Regions from separate parts of the Bacillus sp. 01N45 genome, predicted to be linked through region 3. Evidence: riboswitches for the same ligand, from Rfam matches in the RefSeq annotation. Region 3 holds a riboswitch; each other region holds the start of a gene.
What was found. Region 3 has a riboswitch for S-adenosylmethionine ahead of AC1DMU_RS10995 (hypothetical protein). Riboswitches for the same ligand answer to the same signal wherever they lie in the genome.
Positions count from the first base shown of each region.

Region 1: another riboswitch for S-adenosylmethionine. It lies ahead of AC1DMU_RS22560 (methionine ABC transporter ATP-binding protein); the one in region 3 lies ahead of AC1DMU_RS10995 (hypothetical protein).
Region 2: another riboswitch for S-adenosylmethionine. It lies ahead of mtnK (S-methyl-5-thioribose kinase); the one in region 3 lies ahead of AC1DMU_RS10995 (hypothetical protein).

Region 1 is NZ_JBFTQW010000011.1:85,303-92,296, forward strand. Features, by position in the region: gene sufC (Fe-S cluster assembly ATPase SufC) at 1-450, opposite strand, end outside; gene metQ (methionine ABC transporter substrate-binding lipoprotein MetQ) at 689-1,495, opposite strand; gene metQ (methionine ABC transporter substrate-binding lipoprotein MetQ) at 1,567-2,379, opposite strand; gene AC1DMU_RS22555 (methionine ABC transporter permease) at 2,404-3,069, opposite strand; gene AC1DMU_RS22560 (methionine ABC transporter ATP-binding protein) at 3,062-4,087, opposite strand; SAM riboswitch class I at 4,387-4,494, opposite strand; gene AC1DMU_RS22565 (hypothetical protein) at 4,620-4,964, opposite strand; gene AC1DMU_RS22570 (thioredoxin family protein) at 5,119-5,427, opposite strand; gene AC1DMU_RS22575 (toprim domain-containing protein) at 5,431-5,775, opposite strand; gene gcvH (glycine cleavage system protein GcvH) at 6,366-6,749, opposite strand; gene AC1DMU_RS22585 (arsenate reductase family protein) at 6,791-6,994, opposite strand, start outside.
Region 2 is NZ_JBFTQW010000001.1:332,602-339,595, forward strand. Features, by position in the region: gene AC1DMU_RS01630 (DUF955 domain-containing protein) at 1-118, shown strand, start outside; partial or broken gene AC1DMU_RS01635 (DNA-binding protein) at 134-270, opposite strand; gene AC1DMU_RS01640 (DUF1129 domain-containing protein) at 281-1,042, opposite strand; gene AC1DMU_RS01645 (DUF1129 domain-containing protein) at 1,056-1,823, opposite strand; gene AC1DMU_RS01650 (PadR family transcriptional regulator) at 1,823-2,155, opposite strand; gene AC1DMU_RS01655 (3-hydroxybutyrate dehydrogenase) at 2,351-3,127, shown strand; gene AC1DMU_RS01660 (YvrJ family protein) at 3,222-3,359, opposite strand; gene mtnA (S-methyl-5-thioribose-1-phosphate isomerase) at 3,428-4,489, opposite strand; gene mtnK (S-methyl-5-thioribose kinase) at 4,486-5,667, opposite strand; SAM riboswitch class I at 5,758-5,900, opposite strand; gene AC1DMU_RS01675 (carbon-nitrogen family hydrolase) at 5,972-6,835, opposite strand; gene AC1DMU_RS01680 (aminotransferase class I/II-fold pyridoxal phosphate-dependent enzyme) at 6,850-6,994, shown strand, end outside.
Region 3 is NZ_JBFTQW010000004.1:96,940-103,933, forward strand. Features, by position in the region: gene AC1DMU_RS10975 (short-chain fatty acid transporter) at 1-591, shown strand, start outside; partial or broken gene AC1DMU_RS10980 (group-specific protein) at 632-986, opposite strand; gene AC1DMU_RS10985 (NAD(P)H-dependent oxidoreductase) at 983-1,558, opposite strand; gene AC1DMU_RS10990 (SWIM zinc finger family protein) at 1,582-1,971, opposite strand; gene AC1DMU_RS10995 (hypothetical protein) at 2,225-2,542, opposite strand; SAM riboswitch class I at 2,583-2,681, opposite strand; gene AC1DMU_RS11000 (hypothetical protein) at 2,804-2,995, shown strand; gene AC1DMU_RS11005 (YwiC-like family protein) at 3,028-3,750, opposite strand; gene AC1DMU_RS11010 (ECF transporter S component) at 3,934-4,635, opposite strand; gene AC1DMU_RS11015 (ABC transporter ATP-binding protein) at 4,608-6,269, opposite strand; gene AC1DMU_RS11020 (energy-coupling factor transporter transmembrane component T) at 6,242-6,994, opposite strand, start outside.

The DNA.
Region 1 (6,994 bases), on a different contig from region 3:
ACCAGAGAAACCTTCGTTTAAGTAACGTTGTGCCATTTCTGGATCCATTTCTAGGAATTCCATGTTTTTATCTAAAGTACGGATAAATTTCATAAGAGAAATTTCATCGCCTTCTTCACGACGTGCGTTAATTGCAGAACGTAAGAAGTCAGCGTTTGTTACTCCGCTAATTTCACTTGGATATTGCATTGCTAGAAATAGACCTGCTTGTGCGCGCTCATCTACTTCCATTTCTAATACATCTTCATCGTCGATGATGATGCTACCTTCTGTTACTTCATATTTTGGGTGACCCATAATTGCAGAAGATAAAGTTGATTTACCTGTTCCGTTAGGTCCCATAATTGCGTGGATTTCTCCACCTTTTACTTCAAGGTTTACACCTTTTAAAATTTCTTTACCGTCGATTGATACGTGTAAGTCTTTAACCGTTAATGTAGAACCAGCCATCTCAATACCTCCATTAATCCTCTATATACATTTTAAAAATTCCTAAAACGTTCATATTCTCATTTTATTCTCATTCTAATTTTATATCAAATAAAATGATATCGCAAACGACGAAAAAAAGTAACAATTTTTTCACAAATGTATATAAGTATTTCCCTTGCATCTTTATATGATACACCTTTCTTCTTATTTATATAAAGAAAAAAGGACTGGTAATTTTCCAGTCCTTCCCTTATATTTATTCACTTACCGGAAGTACAGCACCTTTATATTCTTTATTAATAAAATCTTGAATTTCTTTTGAATGCAGTACTTCTACTAGTTCTTTAATTTCTTTTTTCTTCTCGTCACCTTTACGAACTGCAATAATATTTGCATACGGAGAGTCTGATCCTTCAATCGCAATTGCATCCTTTGTTGGATTTAATTTCGCATCAATTGCGTAGTTTGAATTAATGAATAAAGCATCACCTTCATTATTTTCATATAACTTCGGTGAAAGTCCCGGTTCTACATCTGTTTTAAACTTTAAGTTTTTCGGATTTTCTACAACATCTTTTACTGTTGCTTTAACAACATCTACACCGTCTTTTAATTTAATAACGCCACCTTTTTGTAACAATGCGAGCATACGGCCACGCTCCGCTACGTTATTACTCATAATAACTGTTCCGCCATCTGGCAATTCTTTTAAACTTTTATACTTCTTAGAATAAATGCCCATTGGCTCTAAATGGATTTTTCCTGCGTTTACAATTTTATATCCCTTTTCTTGAATTTCTTTATCTAAGTAAGGAATGTGTTGGAAGTAGTTCGCATCAATTTCCTTATCCGCTAACGCTTTATTCGGCAAAACATAATCCTGGAACTTTTTAATCTCTAATTTAATGCCCTTTTTCTCTAGTATCGGCTGTGCCTTTTCTAAAATAACAGCATGCGGCACGTTAGAAGCTCCCACCACAAGCTTATTCTCTTCTTTCCCTCCGCAAGCAGCTAATGTAAATACAGACAGCGCTGTAACAACTGACAATAGAATCTTTTTCATATGATGTCCCCTTCTCCCCTATAGTTATGTAGTTATAAAAAAGGCTGGCATACACCAGCTCTTTTCAGCAATTATTCTTTTACAGGAACAACCGCTCCTTTATATTCTTTATTAATAAAGTCTTCGATTTCTTTAGAATGCAATACTTCTACAAGCTCTTTAATCCCTTTTTTATCTTTATCACCTTTACGAACCACTAATACGTTTGCGTATGGAGAATCATCACCTTCAATTGCAATTGCATCTTTTTCTGGATTTAATTTCGCATCAATTGCATAGTTCGAGTTAATTAAAACAGCGTCGCCTTCTTTATTGTTATACACTTGTGGTAACAAACCAGGCTCGATATCCGTTTTGAACTTTAAGTTTTTCGGATTATCTGCAATATCTTTTGGAGTTGCACTAACTGGATCTACTCCGTCTTTAATTTTTAAAATGCCTTCTTTTTGTAAAATTGCTAAACCACGTCCATGGTCAGTAACGGAATTACTCATAATAATTGTCGCCCCGTCTGGAAGTTCTTTTAAGCTCTTATACTTTTGAGAATATACACCAATTGGTTCCAAGTGAATTTTCCCTGCTATTTCAAAATCATATTTTTTATCTTTCATTTCTTTTTCTAAATACGGAATATGCTGGAAGTAGTTTGCATCTAAATCCTTATCCGCTAACGATTTATTTGGTAACACGTAATCTTGGAACTTTTTCACTTCTAATTCAATTCCTTTTTTCTCAAGTAACGGTTTTGCCTTTTCTAAAATTTCAGCGTGCGGCACGTTAGAAGCCCCCACAACTAGTTTCTTTTCATCTTTATCTTTCCCGCCACAAGCAGCTAACCCAAAAATAGAAGTTGAAATAAGTGCTGTAAGTAATAATTTTTTCATTTGAAACATCCTCCTGTTTTTTTATTATCGTTTATCTATTCGAGTCGTTACACTATCACCAATCCACTGAATGAAAAATACCACTAGTAATACACAAATTGTCGCAACGATTGTTACATCGTTATTTCCTCGCTGGAATCCTTCTAAATAAGCAAGTGTTCCAAGGCCACCAGCACCAACAACCCCCGCCATTGCTGTATAGCCTACTAAAGCGATTGTTGTAACCGTAATACCAGATACTAATGCTGGTAACGATTCTGGAATTAATACTTTCAAAATAATAGTGCTTGTTTTTGCTCCCATTGCTTTTGAAGCTTCAATTACACCTTTATCAATTTCGCGAAGTGCAATTTCAACCATTCTCGCGTAAAACGGTGCCGCTCCAATAATTAAAGCTGGCAGTGCTGCACTCGCTCCAAGAATTGTTCCAAGCAGAATCTTTGTGAATGGGATTAATAAAATGATTAAAATGATGAACGGTATCGAGCGGAAAATGTTTACGAACGCTCCAATTGCCGTGTTAACCGATTTGTTTTCCCATAAATTATCTTTCGCTGTCATAAAGAGTAACAATCCTAAAATTAGTCCTAAAACAAATGTGGCAAGAGCTGCGATTGCCGTCATATATAACGTTTCACCAGTTGCTTCTAACATTTGATTCCAATCAATATTTGTGAGTAACTTATCCATGTGCAATCACCTCCAGCTCTACTTGATCTTGATGTATTCCCTCTATTGCTTGCTGAATCGCTGTTTCCTCACCATTTAAATGAATAACTAAACTACCGTAAGAGCCGTTATTTGTTTGGGCGATGTTTCCTTGCAAAATGCTAACTTCTATATCACTGCGTTGCATTAATCTTTGAAGTACTGGTCTTTCTACAGCTTCACCGATAAACTGCAAACGAACTACTTTACCATCTGGATACTTTTCAATTAAACTTTCAATCGTTTCATTTGTATCTTCAGAATCCGTTAACTGCTGTACAAATCGCTTTGTAATGTCTTTCTGCGGATTGCGGAATACATCAAGTACTGGACCCGTTTCTACAATCTTCCCTTTCTCCATTACCGCCACTCGATTACAAATCTTTCGAATCACGTGCATCTCGTGTGTAATGAGTACAATTGTTAAACCGAGACGCTTATTAATATCTAATAATAAATCTAAAATTTGATCTGTCGTTTCTGGATCAAGAGCTGATGTCGCTTCATCACATAAAAGCACTTGTGGATTGTTAGCTAATGCTCTTGCAATACCAACGCGTTGCTTTTGTCCTCCGCTCAGCTGAGATGGATACGCGTCCCCTCTTCCTTCTAATCCAACAAGATGAATTAACTCATCCACTCGTTTTCTTCTCTTCGCCTTATCAACACCTGCAATTTCAAGTGGGAACTCGATATTTTCGCGTACAGTTCGTGACCAAAGTAAGTTGAAGTGCTGAAAAATCATTCCGATTTCTTGCCTTGCCTTACGAAGTTCACTCCCTGTAATTGCTGAAATCACACGATTTGCAATTGTAATTTGGCCAGAAGTTGGTTTCTCTAACTGATTGAATAATCTGATTAAAGAACTTTTCCCAGCGCCACTATATCCGATCACACCAAATATTTCACCTTTGTCTATTTTTAAATTGGCATTATCTACAGCAGTGACATCACCGCTTTTTGCTTTATATATTTTCTTTACATTTTCTAACAAGATCATGATGTTCACCCCTTTTTTTGTTTAAAAAGCGTAAGCGGCTCGTTTAGAACAAGAGGACGCCCGAATCCCTGACGTAGAGGTGCTTTTTGCCTCATAGGAAGGGATGAAACGACCGACTGTTCTAGCCGCTGAAGCTAGATTTTTGGTCGACTCCGCAATTTTTTATTTTTAATGCGTGTAGTCCACCATTATCACTACTTTTATTGTTTGAATGTCCTCCACATTCAAACAATAAAAAAACCTTTCCGCTTTAGAGAAGCAGAAAGGTTTATATGCGTATATAACAACATTATCCCTCTCTCTCATCTCTCAAAGCATTTGCTTTGCAGGAATTGGCACCATTTCAACATAAGTTGACGGTTGCCGGGCTTCACAGGGCACAGTCCCTCCACCTCTCTTGATAAGAGAAATCAGATTACATTTTCGTCTGATTTGTAATTTATGAAATTGTCTATATTTTATGAATTGAATTGTATCAATATCCACACACCATGTCAACAGAAATTTTCGTAAAAAATGAAACTTCAGAATTTTAAGCGCCTACTGACATCGGTTTACATATATGGAACATCGATTCAACTAATAGCATCGTTCGATACGTTCCCGAATATTGTACACGTCCATCGTTCATTAGCATTTGCAATCGTACATTTCCATTCACCAATTGTTTTACATCTTCCTCATCTACACAAACGATTTGCTCCGTTCCTCTTTCCTCATGTAGCAGCTCTATATAATCTCTTGAAATTTGTAACGAACAACTTTCATCTCCAAAGCGGAAATTAACAGTTTTTTCTCCTTGTCTTAAAAGCGGCTCTAAATGATATTGACCATTAGCGTAATTTACAAATGATTGCAGCAAAGAATATAATTTCACCCTAAATCACATCCTTCATATCACTTTCTATTACACATACCATTCCCTCTCACTAAAGAGCAATCCTGTTACTTTCGCTCGACAAATACTGTAACCACCCTGCATCTCGACATATTTCCCGAGAAATATGTCGAGGCGGCAAAAACTTTGCCGCCTACTTTAATTCCGTATATAAATATTCAACCGAATGAAATGCATATATCTTCTTCATGAGTGTCCCATTTTCAAAAACAAGTAAACACGGTACACTTTCGATTCCATACTCTTTCGCTAAATGCGGAGCATAATTTAAATCTAACATTCCAATTTGGAGGTCTTCAATTGTCAGCTCAACAACTGTTAACATCTTTTTTGCTAATTGGCATGTTCCACACATTGGAGTATATACATATAACACTGTTTTTTCTTCGTTCTCTATTAGGGCTGTAGCTTCGGCTCCTGTCCAATCAATCACTTCTATCATTCCTTACCGTAAATATTCTGTATAAACGTCAATGTCAGCTCCCCATAATACATTTGCTAAGTGTGAAGATGGCGCAGTTGCCACTTCTCGGTACGAGCGATCAATGTAAATATGCTCTGCTTGCGGAAATTCTTTTCGAAATTGCTTCCTTAACTTTTCTCCAGCATCATCAGCATCCACTAGTACATACACTTCCTTATCAAAAAACTGATCAATGAGCTCATCCATTTTCGATAAACCAATTGTACCATTTGTACAAACAATTTCCACCGGTTCACGAATAATAGATTCAATCTTTCTTCTATCTGATTTACCTTCTACAATAATGACTTTTTCTACATAAATCATATGTCATCACCCGATCACCATATACTATACAACCTTTAACTTAGTATATAGTATATTCGTTATTTTCATGTTGTTTCCTGTTTATTTTTGCAAAAGAAAAGCGGAAGCGGCTTGCTCAGAACAAGAGGACATTGGAACTCCTGAACTAGAGGCGCTTTTTGCCTCAAGTGAAGGAATGAAATGACCGACTGTTCTAGCCGCTGAAGCTGGATCACAAAGAAAAGCGGAAGCGGCTCGTTCAGATTGTGAGGGGGATGGAGCTTCTGACGTAAAGGCACTTTTTGCCTTGTAGGAAGAAGCGAAGCCACCGAACAATCTAGCCGCTGAAGCTGGACAATAAAGAAAAGCGGAACCGACTGTTTAACCCTGTTGGCTAAGGTTCTTTCGCACAGAAGACGCTTTTTGTCTTCTCGTGCGGAAGGTTCTTAGACATGAAGGGCTAGGAGGTGGAGCTGGACAATAAAAAATTAAACGAAATCGTTTTTTCAAAAAACGTTCTCCTACACGATAATTAGTATATGATTCTACGTTCATTATTTTACACAAAATAAAAAAGGACAGCACAAAGGCTGTCCTTTAGTCGACTATAATTAGTCTTGGTTTGTCATTTCTGCATATTTTTCTGCAGTTAATAACTTCTCAACTTGGCTTGCATCAGAAAGTTCAACTTTAACCATCCATGCACCCTCGTATGGAGATTCGTTAACAAGTTCTGGTTGGTCACTTAATTCTTCGTTTACTGCTACAACTTTACCACTTACAGGTGCGTATAACTCAGAAACTGTTTTAACAGATTCTACGCTTCCGAATGGCTCGTCAGCTTCGATTGTTGCACCTACTTCAGGAAGTTCAACGAATACGATATCGCCTAGCTCACCTTGTGCAAAGTGAGTAATACCGATAACAACTTCATTACCTTCAGTTTTTACCCATTCGTGTTCTTCAGAGTAACGTAAATTATTTGGAATGCTCATGACTGTACCTCCAGTGAATGTATTAATTATGTAAAAATACCTTATTGGTACTTTTTCCACACACTTTCAAACTGCTCTTCGTTAAAACCAAGTGTTACATTCGTTCCATTTGTTACGATTGGACGTTTAATCAACATGCCATCAGATGCTAAAAGTTCGTACATTTCATCTTCACTTGCATCCTTTAACTTATCTTTCAGACCAAGTTCGCGGTAACGCATTCCACTTGTATTAAAGAATTTTTT
Region 2 (6,994 bases), on a different contig from region 3:
AAATCTTATGTACCCTATCGTACCTCGTCCTGAAAACGTCCATATTCAATCCTTATTAACAAACGAACAAAAAGCACTCTCTTTACAAAGTTCTTTATTACAAAGAAAAAAACAGTAACTGTCATGTTACTGTTTAAAACAATTTATTCCAATTAATAAACGATATACCGGCTGCAAAGGATACACTATACACCTAAAACGAATCCCTCTAAAAATCAAAATATAGTATTTCTTTGGAAATAATTTTTTGTATATCCAGAGCAGCCACTTTTTTGAAATACTAGTTTACACTTTTTCTCTCTTCAATTTTTAAAGACCATCTCATTAACCCATATATACTTCCATACATAAGTAATATCTTTGCAATTCCCCAAAATACATTTTTTTCTTCTAATCCTTTAAATATAAACATAATCGCTAAAGGAACAATTAGCACCAAAACACCCATCCAACCAAGGACATACACTTCTCCAACGAAAAGTAATAAAAAGATACTTGCTGCTAATATATATGTTTGCATTGTCGATAATTGCAAAATAGGTGTACCGTACCATTTATCAACAAACATCAATAATACTAATAATAAAATGGGAACCATTACTATTATGTAAATAATTCCGAACTCTACAAATTTATTTTTAAAAGAAGACATTCTAAACGCAACAATGGTTCCAATAATCGTAATGATTAAGACGATAGGATAGCCAATTAACTGTATATTCGTTAGTGTAAATTGCTGATTTGGATTATTAAATAAAATATGAGTTAATATCCAATACCCGCCAATACCAATTATCATCGCAAGAATACTCTTTATACTCCCACCTTTATCCTTCTCCATCTCTTTCGCCAATTCTTCCGCATACTCTTTTGGTGAATCACCAAATATATCCGTTACCGTCTTTCCCTCTTTCTCACCTTCTATTAAATGAAGCTCTGCATCTTCTATAAAAGCGTCCACATCTTCTTCTTTCATTCCTTTTGTTATTAAATACACTTTCGTATCGATTAAAAACTTTTCTCCTTCTTTGGAAATCTGCATGATAACCCCTCCCTTATTTAACCGTTTCTCTTCTATTCGTCTTCATCATAATTTCAAGGAAAATTAAAATAAACAAACTTCCGTATAAACATATAATTTGAAATAACATTGGCACGAGATCTTCTGATGTAAATGTTTTAAACAGTAACATAATCGAAAGTGGAATAATTAAATATAAGTTTTTAAACCATCCTTCAAAATATATATTTATCGCTACTGTGATCATAAAAATAGCTCCAGCTAATATATAACTTTGCGTTTGGGTGAATGTAAACGTTTTGGTAGGATAGATTACATCTAGTATCGTAACAGCCCCCATTAAAAACATTGGCGCTACCATAACTAAAAACCACATAGAAAACCACGTTTTTGTAAAGCTTGTTACGAAGGTCATTTTGCGAAGTAAAAAATTAGGACCTATAACAACTAAAATCAATGACAAACTATACCCAACGCACTGAATAAGTGAGATCTGTAATAATCCGTTATTCACTATTAGGATAGAAGCAATAATCCAAAACGATACAATATTCATTACTGTAAAACCAATTTGTCTCCACGTTTCCTGTCTATCTCTTTCCATTACTTTTACAAGTTCATTTGCATATTCTTTCGGTGAGCTTCCGAAAATATCTTCTACACTGTTCCCATCACTCTCACCCTCGATTAAATGAAGTTCTGCATCTTCTATAAAATTTTCAATATCGCTTTCTTTCACACCCTTTGCCACTAAAAATAATCTCATATCTAATAAAAACTTTCGTGCTTCACTTGATAACATTATTTTTTTCTCCCCTTCCCCTCAAGTAGACGCTCTACACTACTTTGCATCGCTTCCCAGCGATCCATAAATTCATTAAGTGCTTCCTCGCCTTTTTCTGTTAATGTATAATATTTTCGCTTTGGGCCAGATGGAGATTCCTTCATTACACTTGTTATTAATCCTTCCTTTTGCATTCGTATTAATAGCGGATAAATACTTCCCTCACTCGCCATAGTAAAGCCATACTTCGCTAGCTTTTCACTCATTTCATAACCGTATATTTCACCTTCAGAAATAATAGCAAGTAAGCATCCTTCTAAAATCCCTTTCAGCATTTGACTTGTCGACATAATTCAAATCCTCCCACTATCTTGTTTTACAAGATAGATAAGCGTAAGTATCTTGCTTTACAAAATAGTATAGCAGAGGCTATTTTGCAAAACAAGATAGCTAACAATATTTTTCCAAATCTTTGCAGGATTTTTATTATCCCCTCTCTAAATAGAGCAATATGAGAATTTTATTACGAAGGGATGTTTTTCACCATGGTTACAAATCGAGTTGTCTTTTTAACAGGTGCTGCAAGCGGTATTGGTTATGAAATGGGAAACGCTTTCGCAAAAGAAGGTGCAAAAGTTGTGATTACCGATCGTCTTGAAGAACGTGCAAAAGAAGCTGCTGAACAATTACAAAAAGAAGGCTATCAAGCTATCGGTTTAAAATGTGATGTTACATCTGAAGAAGAGATTACCGCTGCAATTTCTCAAACCGTTACTCATTTCGGTTCATTACATATATTAATTAACAACGCAGGAATGCAGCACGTTTCACCAATTGAAGACTTTCCAACTGAAAAGTTTGAACTACTTATTAAAATTATGCAAATCGCTCCTTTTATCGCAATTAAGCATGCCTTCCCAATCATGAAAAAACAAAAGTATGGCCGAATTATTAATGTAGCCTCCATTAATGGCCTCGTTGGATTTGCAGGAAAATCCGCCTACAATAGCGCGAAGCATGGCGTAATCGGATTAACAAAAGTTGCCGCTTTAGAAGGCGCTACTCACGGAATTACCGTTAATGCGCTTTGTCCTGGTTATGTCGATACCCCACTTGTACGTAATCAACTACAAGATTTAGCTACTACACGAAATGTACCACTTGAAAATGTTTTAGAAGATGTTATTTATCCACTTGTACCACAAAAACGCTTATTGCAAGTACAAGAAATCTCTGATTATGCTATGTTTTTAGCGAGTGAAAAAGCAAGAGGTATAACTGGACAAGCCGTTGTTATCGATGGTGGTTATACTGCTCAATAAAGTGAAGGCTTTTACTGCCCATTAATGCGGGGTAAAAAATAAAGTTTGCTCACGAAGAGCAAACTTTATTTTACTTTCTATCGCGAGGACCTTCCTACTTTAGTAATTGTTTAGGGAGTTTCTCGATTGCAACAATTACCCCATCTAATTTACTTTCAATACGATGGAGTAAATATAATGTTACAACAATCGGAAACCCTACATTACCTACCATCCTGATCCACTCTTCCATCTTTTCCGCCTCCTTCCATTATATAAATAAGAGAAAAGAAAACATTTAGGCATAAAAAAAACAAGCTATTATGTATTAGCTTGTCTTTCAAATAATGATGCAATTTCCCGTTTATAATCTCCGTGTATGATGCCTTTTTCAGTAATAATACCTGTAATTAATTCATTCGGTGTTACGTCAAATGCAGGATTATAAACATCAGTTCCAATTGGCGCCACTTGTTTTCCAAAAATTTTCGTAACTTCGGTTTCATCTCTTTCTTCAATAACAATTTCTGTACCTGTTTGTTTCGTAATATCAAACGTAGATAACGGAGCTGCAACGTAAAATGGAATATCGAAATAATTTGCTAATATAGCTAAATTCATTGTTCCGATTTTATTTGCTGTATCTCCATTTGCGACAATTCGGTCCGCTCCTACAATAATCGCGTTTATTTCTTTCGTTTGAATAGCATGAGCTGCCGTATTATCGGTAATAAGTGTTACATCAATATTTGCCTGTTTTAATTCCCAGGTCGTTAAACGCCCGCCTTGTAAAACCGGTCTCGTTTCACACGCATACGCATGTAAACGTACACCTTTTTCTTTCCCAATATAAAACGGTGCTAATGCAGTACCATATCTAGCAGTTGCAATGCTTCCAGCGTTACAAATTGTTAAAATGTGATCACCATCTTTAAAACATGTTAATGCATGTTCTCCAATACTCCGGCATACTGCTTCATCTTCTTGCTGAATGAGAAGCGCTTCTTCTTCTAATTTTTTTTGTGCTTCTTTTATTGTAGTAATTTCTCGAATTGATTCTCTCATACGATCGATTGCCCAAAATAAATTGACTGCTGTTGGGCGTGACGTTCCTAAATAATTACAATCTCTATTAAACTTCTTTTGAAATTCTTCCATATGTACAGTATTATATTTTTTTGATGCAAGTGCCAAGCCAAATGCAGCTACAATTCCAATTGCAGGTGCTCCTCGTACTTCTAGCATGACAATACTTTTCCATACCTCTTCAATCGTCGTTAATGTTTTGTATTCTGTACTATGCGGCAACTTTGTTTGATTTAATACTGCAATGGCATTACCTTTCCAACTGACAGATCTCGGAACAGTAACAATTGTACTCATGCTTTTATCCCTCCAGAAACTGTCTGTTGAAATAATGTTCGGAACAGTTGAATATCAGCACTCTTAGATTCATATTTTATTAGTTCTTTACCTAAGGATAACGCTTGTTTCTTAGCTTGAATTCTCGTTTCTTTATTTGCTATTCCATCTAAATCAGCTACATGCGCTAAGCCAATTGTTCTACGGATAAGCTCACATCCGGCAAATCCAACGGCATCCGTAAAAATATTTTGCAAAATAATTGGCAACCATTGTTTCTCTTTCGTATATGCTTCTACACCTTCTCCAATCCATAACTTCGTAAAAGCTTCTACAAAATAACTCCATGTTTTCTCAATATGGAAAAATAGCACACTTCTTTTTTCCTCTTCACGGGATAGTGCATTTAATAATAAATTTGCAATAAATTGGCCAAGATCAAATCCACATGGACCATATGTTGCAAATTCTGGATCAATTACTTTCGTTTCAGCAGGGGATGAAAAAATACTACCAGTATGTAAATCACCATGAATAAGCGCTTCTTTTCTCGTTAAAAATTTATATTTATACTGTGCTACTTTTAATTTTAAATTTTTGTCACTCCATAGTTCATCCACCGCTAGTTGTAACTCTGGTTCATAATCATTCGTATCATAATGACTAAACGGATCTGTAAACACTAAATCTTCCGTGATTTTACTAAGATCTGGGTTTACAAATGCACCTTCTAGTACCCTTTTCTCTTCTGATTGTAAACCGAAATCTGAAGTATAAAACAACACATGTGCTAGAAAGCGACCAATATGTTGGGATAAAAGCGGGTACTCCTCTCCATCTATTAATCCTTTTCTTGCAATTGTTAGCCTTGATAGATCTTCTATGACTGTTACTGCTAACTCTTCATCATGACTGTACACTACCGGCACATATTCCGGCACATACTTCGCAAAAATTTGTAATGCTTTACTTTCAATCGTCGCTCTTTTTATAGACAGTGGCCAGCTCTCACCAACTACTTTCGCATATGGCAGTGCTTGTTTTATTATAATAGACTTCTCTCCATCATCTAATTTGAACACGTAATTTAAATTTCCATCTCCAATTTCATGACAAACTACATTTGCTTTCTTTTCAAAATAACCGTGTTCTTTCGCATATTGTATAGCTGTCGTTTCAGTTAATGAATAATATCCCATCGTCTTCTCCCCCTTTTTTAATTCAGAGGTTTTTCTGACGTAGAAAAACCTCTTTCCACAAAGAAAGAGGTTTGAAGTTTATCTTCTCCCCTCTTATCTGCCAGAAAGGTTTACTTTCTGCTGGAATTAGCACCGTGCCTTTTGGCGTAAATAAACGCCCCATTTCACAATGGTATTACGGTCGGTTGCTGGGCTTCATCGGGCCAAATCCCTCCACCTGCTCTTGATAAGAGTTGTATAATTTTTTGAATTTTTAACTTTATGTTGAAGACTATACCAAGAATAAAAATCACTTGTCAACATTTTATTTGTATAATTCTGGACGACGATCTGCAAAAACTGGAATTCCTTTGCGTACTTCTTTAATTTTCTCAAAATGAAGCTCTCCCAATAAAATTGCTTCTTCTTCATTCGCTTCTACAACAACTTCGCCCCAAGGATCGACAATTAAAGAATGACCGGCAAACTCATTATTCGGATCCTTTCCTGCCCTATTACATGCAACAACATAACACTGATTTTCAACTGCTCTTGCTTGCAATAACAAACGCCAATGCGCTACACGAACCAATGGCCATTCTGCTACAACAAATAAAACTTTTGCACCTTTCGCAGTATGAACGCGCATCCACTCTGGAAAACGAATATCATAACAAATTGTGCCGGCGCACTCTACATCATCTAGCCTAAATTCACCTGTACTATTTCCAGCGATTAAATATTTATGTTCATCCATAAGCTGAAATAAGTGCACTTTACTATATTCATTGACTAGTTCTCCTTCCTTGTTTACCACATACATTGTATTTGTAACACCTTGTTCTGTTTGCTTCGCTATAGACCCACCGACAATATGTACACCATATTGCTTCGACCATTCTTTCAGCTTTTCTTTCGTTTGCAATCCATCCCTATCTGCAATTTCAGTAAGCCTCGTTAAATCATATCCCGTTGTCCATAGTTCTGGTAAGACAATCACATCTGGTCTTTCCTTCATCGCTTCGCTTATTTTATTTTTAGCATTCTCAATATTTTTTTCTACATCTCCAAAGACAATATCCATTTGAATACATGCGACTTTCATTTTGTCAGCCCCATTCTTAATTTTTTCTTTACAAAATACTGGAAAGATTATATCATTTGTCACTAGAATTGTAACAACTTTCAAAAGAGGTGGAAAGTATGAAATTATTTCAACCTTCTGAGATAGTAACATCATTGCCTACACAATTTTTTGCTTCACTTGTTGCAAAAGTTAACAAAGTCGTTGCAGATGGTCACGATGTTATTAATCTAGGTCAAGGTAATCCAGATCAACCAACACCGC
Region 3 (6,994 bases):
GTTGGATTGTTAGGTCTCATTTATATTTTCAATTATTTTTATACGAAAGGCTTTAACCTTACGCTAGACATCGTTATTTTTATGTTATTAATTGCTGGACTTATTTTCCACCGTACTCCGATTCAATATATTCGCGCTTTTTCAGACTCTACGAAAAGTGCTTCTGGCATTTTACTTCAATTTCCGTTTTACGCAGGAATTATGGGGATGATGATTGGAGCGAATAGTGAAGGACTTTCACTTGGAGGGGCTATTTCGAATTACTTTATTAGCATTTCAAACGAAACGACTTTCCCGCTCTTTACTTTTTTAAGTGCTGGAATCGTTAATATTTTCGTTCCATCTGGTGGGGGTCAATGGGCTGTGCAAGCACCAATTATGATTCCAGCTGGCGCTGAACTTGGTGTACCTGCCGCAAAAACAGCAATGGCAATTGCGTGGGGCGATGCTTGGACGAATTTGATTCAACCATTCTGGGCATTACCGGCATTAGCGATAGCTGGTTTAGGTGCTCGTGATATTATGGGATTTTGCGTTGTTAACTTACTATATGCAGGATTTATCATTAGTCTATGTTTCTTATTTATTTAAACGAAAAGCTAGTTTTATACTAGCTTTTTTATATAATAAATCACTTATTTCCCACGCAATTTATCACGATCTTCCAACTCTATATCCGTAAGCTGTAATGCCTCAAATGCAAAAAAATCTTCACATACTTTTTCAATCAGATGTGGATTTTCCCTCAAGAAATTCCACTGTAACGCTTTAGGAAGAAAATACGTTTCATACTCTTTACTTCCTCTTACTACCTCATCCACTTCTCTTTCACAAATTCCTCTTATTAAATAATCATTTCTTAATTGAATCTGTATTTGTTGAAACGTTTCACTACATTTCTTCAATTGGATTAAGCAATTAATATATGTACGAAAAAGTTCGTTATCATACTGACAACAATTTATAATACGTTCCATTTCATTCATAACGTACGAGCCTTTTCTTCTATTTGTAATAACCATTTTTCCCGCTTCTCTCGTTTACTCGTTTTCACAGATTGAAAAACAGATCGTTTTATATCGCGAATGCCGCAAAAACGTAAAATACCTCTCTTCATTATAATCCAATCGGCTGATCGATATAGTAGTGCGACGTACCATAACGGTGAGTCTAACGTATTAATTACCCATGCCTTCTTACCTTTCAATAAGCCTTTCGGCAGGGCACCTTCATATTTATAAGCAAAACCAGCTACGAAAATGCGATCAATAAACCCTTTTAAAATAGCTGGCATCCCCCACCACCATATTGGATAAATGAAGAGAAGAGTATCCGCTTCTTCCACTAACGTTCTGTACCGAGCTGTCTCTTCTTCATTTACTAAATCACGTCTTTTCTTCTCCTCATTAAATACAAGGACGGGATTAAATTGTTCCTTATATAAATCAAGTACCGTAACCGAATGATTTGTTTCTTGTAATCCTTTTTGCACATGCTTTAATATCCCCGCATTAAAACTGGAAGGACTAGGATGAGCGTATACAATTAGTACATTCACTACATAACAACTCCCTCTATAAGTTAAAGTTTCCCCTTCTTTAACATTTTCTCTACAATTTGCACGTTTTTCGAACTTTGTAATAAACGATTTAATAATGTAAGTAACTCTTCCTTTTCTAAATCTTTCAGTTTCTCTTTCACCGTACTCTCACCAGCACTTTGAATATCATAAACAACTGCTGCCATATGCTTACAATAATTCTCATATGGACACTCGCAGCTACTTTCTGTAAAATTTTCAAGATCAATCATTACTTCATAGTTTCCTGCATTTCCAGTAACAAAAGCAAATATTTTCTTTTCTTGTATTTCAACATCTTCTACATGTCCTTCTTCATAATATTCATAACCTTTATCCATAATGTACTTAGGAATCCATTTCGTTATATCATTTAGTAAGTAAGCGTACATAACAACACCTCTTCCTTTAATTCCCTTTTGACTTCCAAAACCCTGCATGTTATTCTAATAACTGTCAAATAGCAAGTCTATATGACAAAACGACTGACACCTATTCGGCGGAGGTGTCTCTTTTCATTTGCAGCCGATATGAAGTGCCTCTTTCAGGCACATTCAATCTTTGACACTACACACTCAACACCATTCCCTTGTATCAGGCTGCTTAAGCAGTCTTTTACGCTACATACTCCAAAAAAAAGAGAGCTTAGCTCCCTTTTCCCGCCTTATAAAATACCCCTTTTTCAGTATAGAGATATTCATCAGCTAATGTAATTTTCCCATCCAGTTTCAGTTCATCTAATAGTCTTGATAAATAAAATTGATGTAACATCTTTTTCGTGAATTTTCCTTCATGATGCGAAACGATATGTTCTTGAATATCTAACAATGATATTGGCTTATCTTGCTCTATCATATATTCATAAACTGTACTACGCAGTTTTACGTATTTTTCGAGTGTCACAGTACTTCGCAACCCCTTTCTTCTTAATATAAATTTTCGTAATCGGTTTTTTTGCAACAAAAAAACCTCTCCGATAAGAAGAAGTTACGTATATATCTTCGTCTTATCTCCCAGAACAAATATGTTCTGCTGGAATTAGCACCTGCATCGCGGTTGCTGGGTTTCATCGGGCCAGTCCCTCCACCTCTCTGGATAAGAAAATATTCACTTAATTCTTACTATACGTAATTTCATTCTAATTGTCAAACAAATATAACAAATTATATTTTGTTCCTTACTGTTCATACTATACATATATGAATATGCAAGGAGGATTATGAAATGCACGAAAATGCTCGCGGATATGTCCAAAATTCTTTTCAATCATTACAAGAAGCAAAACATTGTTTAGAAGAAGCGCTACAGACTGTTGAAAAAGATTTTAATCGCGCTCGTATTGAACAATCACTTTATGCGATCGAACAAGCTATTCAACGCTGTGATTACACGGTTCATATTTTAGAACAAGATTGAAAAAACTTCCCATCATAAGGTGGGAAGTTTTTTCAAATGGCATACTTCATAATTATTACCGTTATAATTAAAAAATATACAGAATTAGCAATTTCTAAAACCCCTACTTTTATAATAGAAATTTTTTTGCCATATAACATAATTGCTCGGATGACACTCGGTATAAAAATAAGAGAACACCACGGATTGATAGCAAAGACAATGACTGTTAATACAATATGATACCCCCATGATATAAGACGATACTTCGGGTTATTTTTCTCGCGAATCATCGTTTTTACATAAAATGTACTTCCTAAAAAATATAAAAATGAAATAAGCGCAATAAATAATGCTGTTTTATCTATAAGTTTCATTGAAAAATAATAACTAACTAAACCACCAATACAGAAAACAATAATCGCACTAATGTCATTTAGTAACGCTCTTTCATTTTTTTGACGAGCGTAATACATATTTACAATAAATAATGGAATCATGAATACTACGAATAAAAGAATGCGCCATTCATATAATAGAGAAATCATTCCAAATACGAACGCGATGATAAAATATACAATTGCAGCATGTAAGTACTCTTTTTTTCGTTTTTGCTTTATGTACGTAAGAAATGGATACGTAGCTAAATAGATAAAGAACCAAGCTAAAAACAATGGAATATGATACATAGTAGGTTTCCCAAGCATGACACTTAATAGAAATGGTATAACGAGCATGGCCCATGCACCGTGTTGCTTCGGAATAACTAACTTCATTAACTATACACCTCCCTTTTGAAAGCAGTTCTCACCTACTATTATACAAATAATTTTATATAGTAACGTATATATATTGGACTATTTTTTGACAATAAAAAATGCTCCTTACAATGTGTAAGAAGCATGAAAGAGGCAAACGAATATGTAAGTCGCGACCCTACCTTATATGAGTATGCTTTTCTATGCCATGTTATGCTTATCTAATATGCCGTATTTCTTTTTAAATCTCGTAAGAATCGTAATCCAAGACGTACTAAATAGTAGTAAGAAAATAACATTCGAAATTGCATGACTCAAATCGAAATAAAAACTTGCAATATAATACGAAACGACTGCTTCCCACGTTGCCTCACGTATGAAACCGAGAAGCCCCCATAAGTTCATAATCCAGCCAAATAAAAATCCAACAAACAATCCGTATAGAAGCCTTCCCCATAGCTTTTTCATTAAAAATGTATTACGAAGTAATCCAGCTATAAACCCGATCATGCCCCATGAAAACATTTGCCACGGCGTCCACGGACCTTGCCCTAAAAAGATGTTAGATACGATAGCTGCTGTTGCACCGATCATAAAACCAGTTTCGCTTCCAAACACGATTGCAGAAACGATAATGACAAAAGAAGTCGGTTGTACACTTGGTAAAATAGAAAATGGTACACGGCTAACTGCTGCAATTGCCGCTAACACAGCAACGAGAACAATTTCACGTGAAACAAACGCCTTCCTTTCAAAACGGATATAAAACGGCAACATAATAACAACTAATAAAAACAAACTACTTAACATGTAATAACCATCCATGATAAGTGTAGTAAAGAGTAGTGTGCCTATTATTACTGCAAAAATACATATTATGAATGCAACATATCGTTTGGACACGCTTCGTACACATCCTCCCACGTTAATGCATATGGTAACTCTTTTCGAATAAATCGATTAATAGAGGTTGTATAAAAGAAGTTGCCACTAAAAAATTCTTTCGGTGTGTCATTCATAATGACTGCTCCGTCAAATAACATCATACATTGATCAACGTATTTCGCTGCAAACTCAATATCATGCGTTGCCATTACAATTGTTGTACCTTCTTTTTGCAGCTTTCTAAATAGCTCTCCTACTCTTTCTTTTTTCCACGGATCTAATCCCTTTGTCGGTTCATCAAGTAACAATAAAGTCGGCTTTGATAATAACGTTGTACATAACGCAAGTAGTTGTTGCTCTCCCCCGCTACAATCATGCGGATGGCGTTCTTTAAGCGAATACAACCAAAACTTCTTCAACATATCTTCTGCTATTTCTTTTCCTTGTTTTCCGTATAACTCTCGTGCACGTTCATACACTTCTTCCCACACTGTATCAAATGTAAAATGATAATACGGATGCTGCGATACATACCCGATCCTTTTAAATCGTTCTTTCGAATCAATTTTATGTATCACTTTCCCATTCCACTTTACTTTCCCTCTTCTCGCTTTTTGTAATCCAGCTAAAATCGTTAACAGTGTAGACTTACCTGTACCATTTTTTCCAACGAGAGCTACCCATTTTCCTTTTTCAATCGATACGGTTAAGTCTCGTAAAATAAGTGGACTATTTTTTTCATATTGGAACGAAATATGCTCTGCACTTAAAATGACTTCTCGCTTTTCACTTTGTGCTATTGGCTCATTCACATATGATATCGCTGAAAAATGATTCAGTTTCATTTGCGCTTCTCGCACTGTAAACGGAATATCTTCCGCATTCCATTCTAAAAACAATCTTGGAATTTGCGGAATAAATGGACGGAATTTTTCTACTTCCCACATGTTCGCGATAACCGTTTTAGGATTTCCATCATACACGATTTGACCATTATTCATACAAATAACGCGCGTAGCAAGTGGGATCACTTCATCTAAACGATGTTCACTTAACACAATCGTAATACCAAGTTCTTCGTTAATACGTTTTAACAATCCTAAAAACTCTTTCGCAGCAATGGGATCTAACTGCGCCGTCGGTTCATCTAATAATAATAGTTTTGGCTGCATAACTAGTACCGCAGCCAAATTGACAAGTTGTTTTTGTCCACCAGATAACGTATGAACAGATTGATGCAATAAATCTTGAAATCCTAAGAAGCTAATAAGCTCTGCTATTCGTTTTTGAATAATCTGTGATGGTAACCCGATATTTTCTAAAGAAAATGCTAATTCTTGAATGACCGTATCCATTACGAGCTGATTTTCTGGATTTTGAAATACCATACCAATTTCTTGTGCAGATAATAAATCAGGTACTTCCTCTAATAAAACGTCATCATAAAAAATTTCTCCTGAACGTGTACCGATTGGAAGTAATTCCTTTTTAAAATGTTTCAATAAAGTCGTCTTTCCAGAGCCTGACCCTCCAGCAAGTGCAATAAACTCTCCTTTTTGAATAGAAAGAGAAATATGCTGTAACGCATATTCGTTTTCATCAGCATATACAAATGATAAATTGTTTATTTCTGCATGCGCCACCATATCCATTCCTTTCCTTCCATTATAATTGGTAGACTAATAAACATCATAAATACTCCGAACATCACTCCATCGTATTGCTGAAATAGAATAGATTCGACTTTCGGATAAATGATTAGCTTTCCCCCGCCATACGTATTACATATAATAGCAATGATAAGTAGAATACTTAAATAACTGAGCGTATACCAATCTCGTCTTTCCATTCTATACCGAATATATGTCGTACGCTTCGTTACACCAAATCCACGAGCTTGCATAGAATCTGCTGTTTGCAGCGCATCTTCTAATGAACAAATTAATAATACTTGCAGCAATTGCATACCATTTTTCACCCGTTCTACAATGGAACCTGCGTCTACTTGTACACCTTTCGTTTTTTGAACGAGTGTTATTTTCTGTAATCGCCTCATAAACAAAGGAACAAACCTCACCGTAATCATCGTTAACAATGCTACCTTCGGTGAAATTCTAGAAAACAAATATAAAAATTTATGACTCGAAATAATATCATTATACGAAGCAAACGTAAACATAATCGCAACTAATAATAATCCCATTACTACTCCAAACATAATCGCCTCAAGCTTAATACGGCTATCACCTAACCAAAATAACGTAGTTCGCCCTCTATGTGTTAATAACGAATTAAATAAAATGACCATAAAAAAGAAAACGATTGTGCTCGGTAACATCTTTCTTATCTTTTCACTATTCCCTTGCATTATATTGAT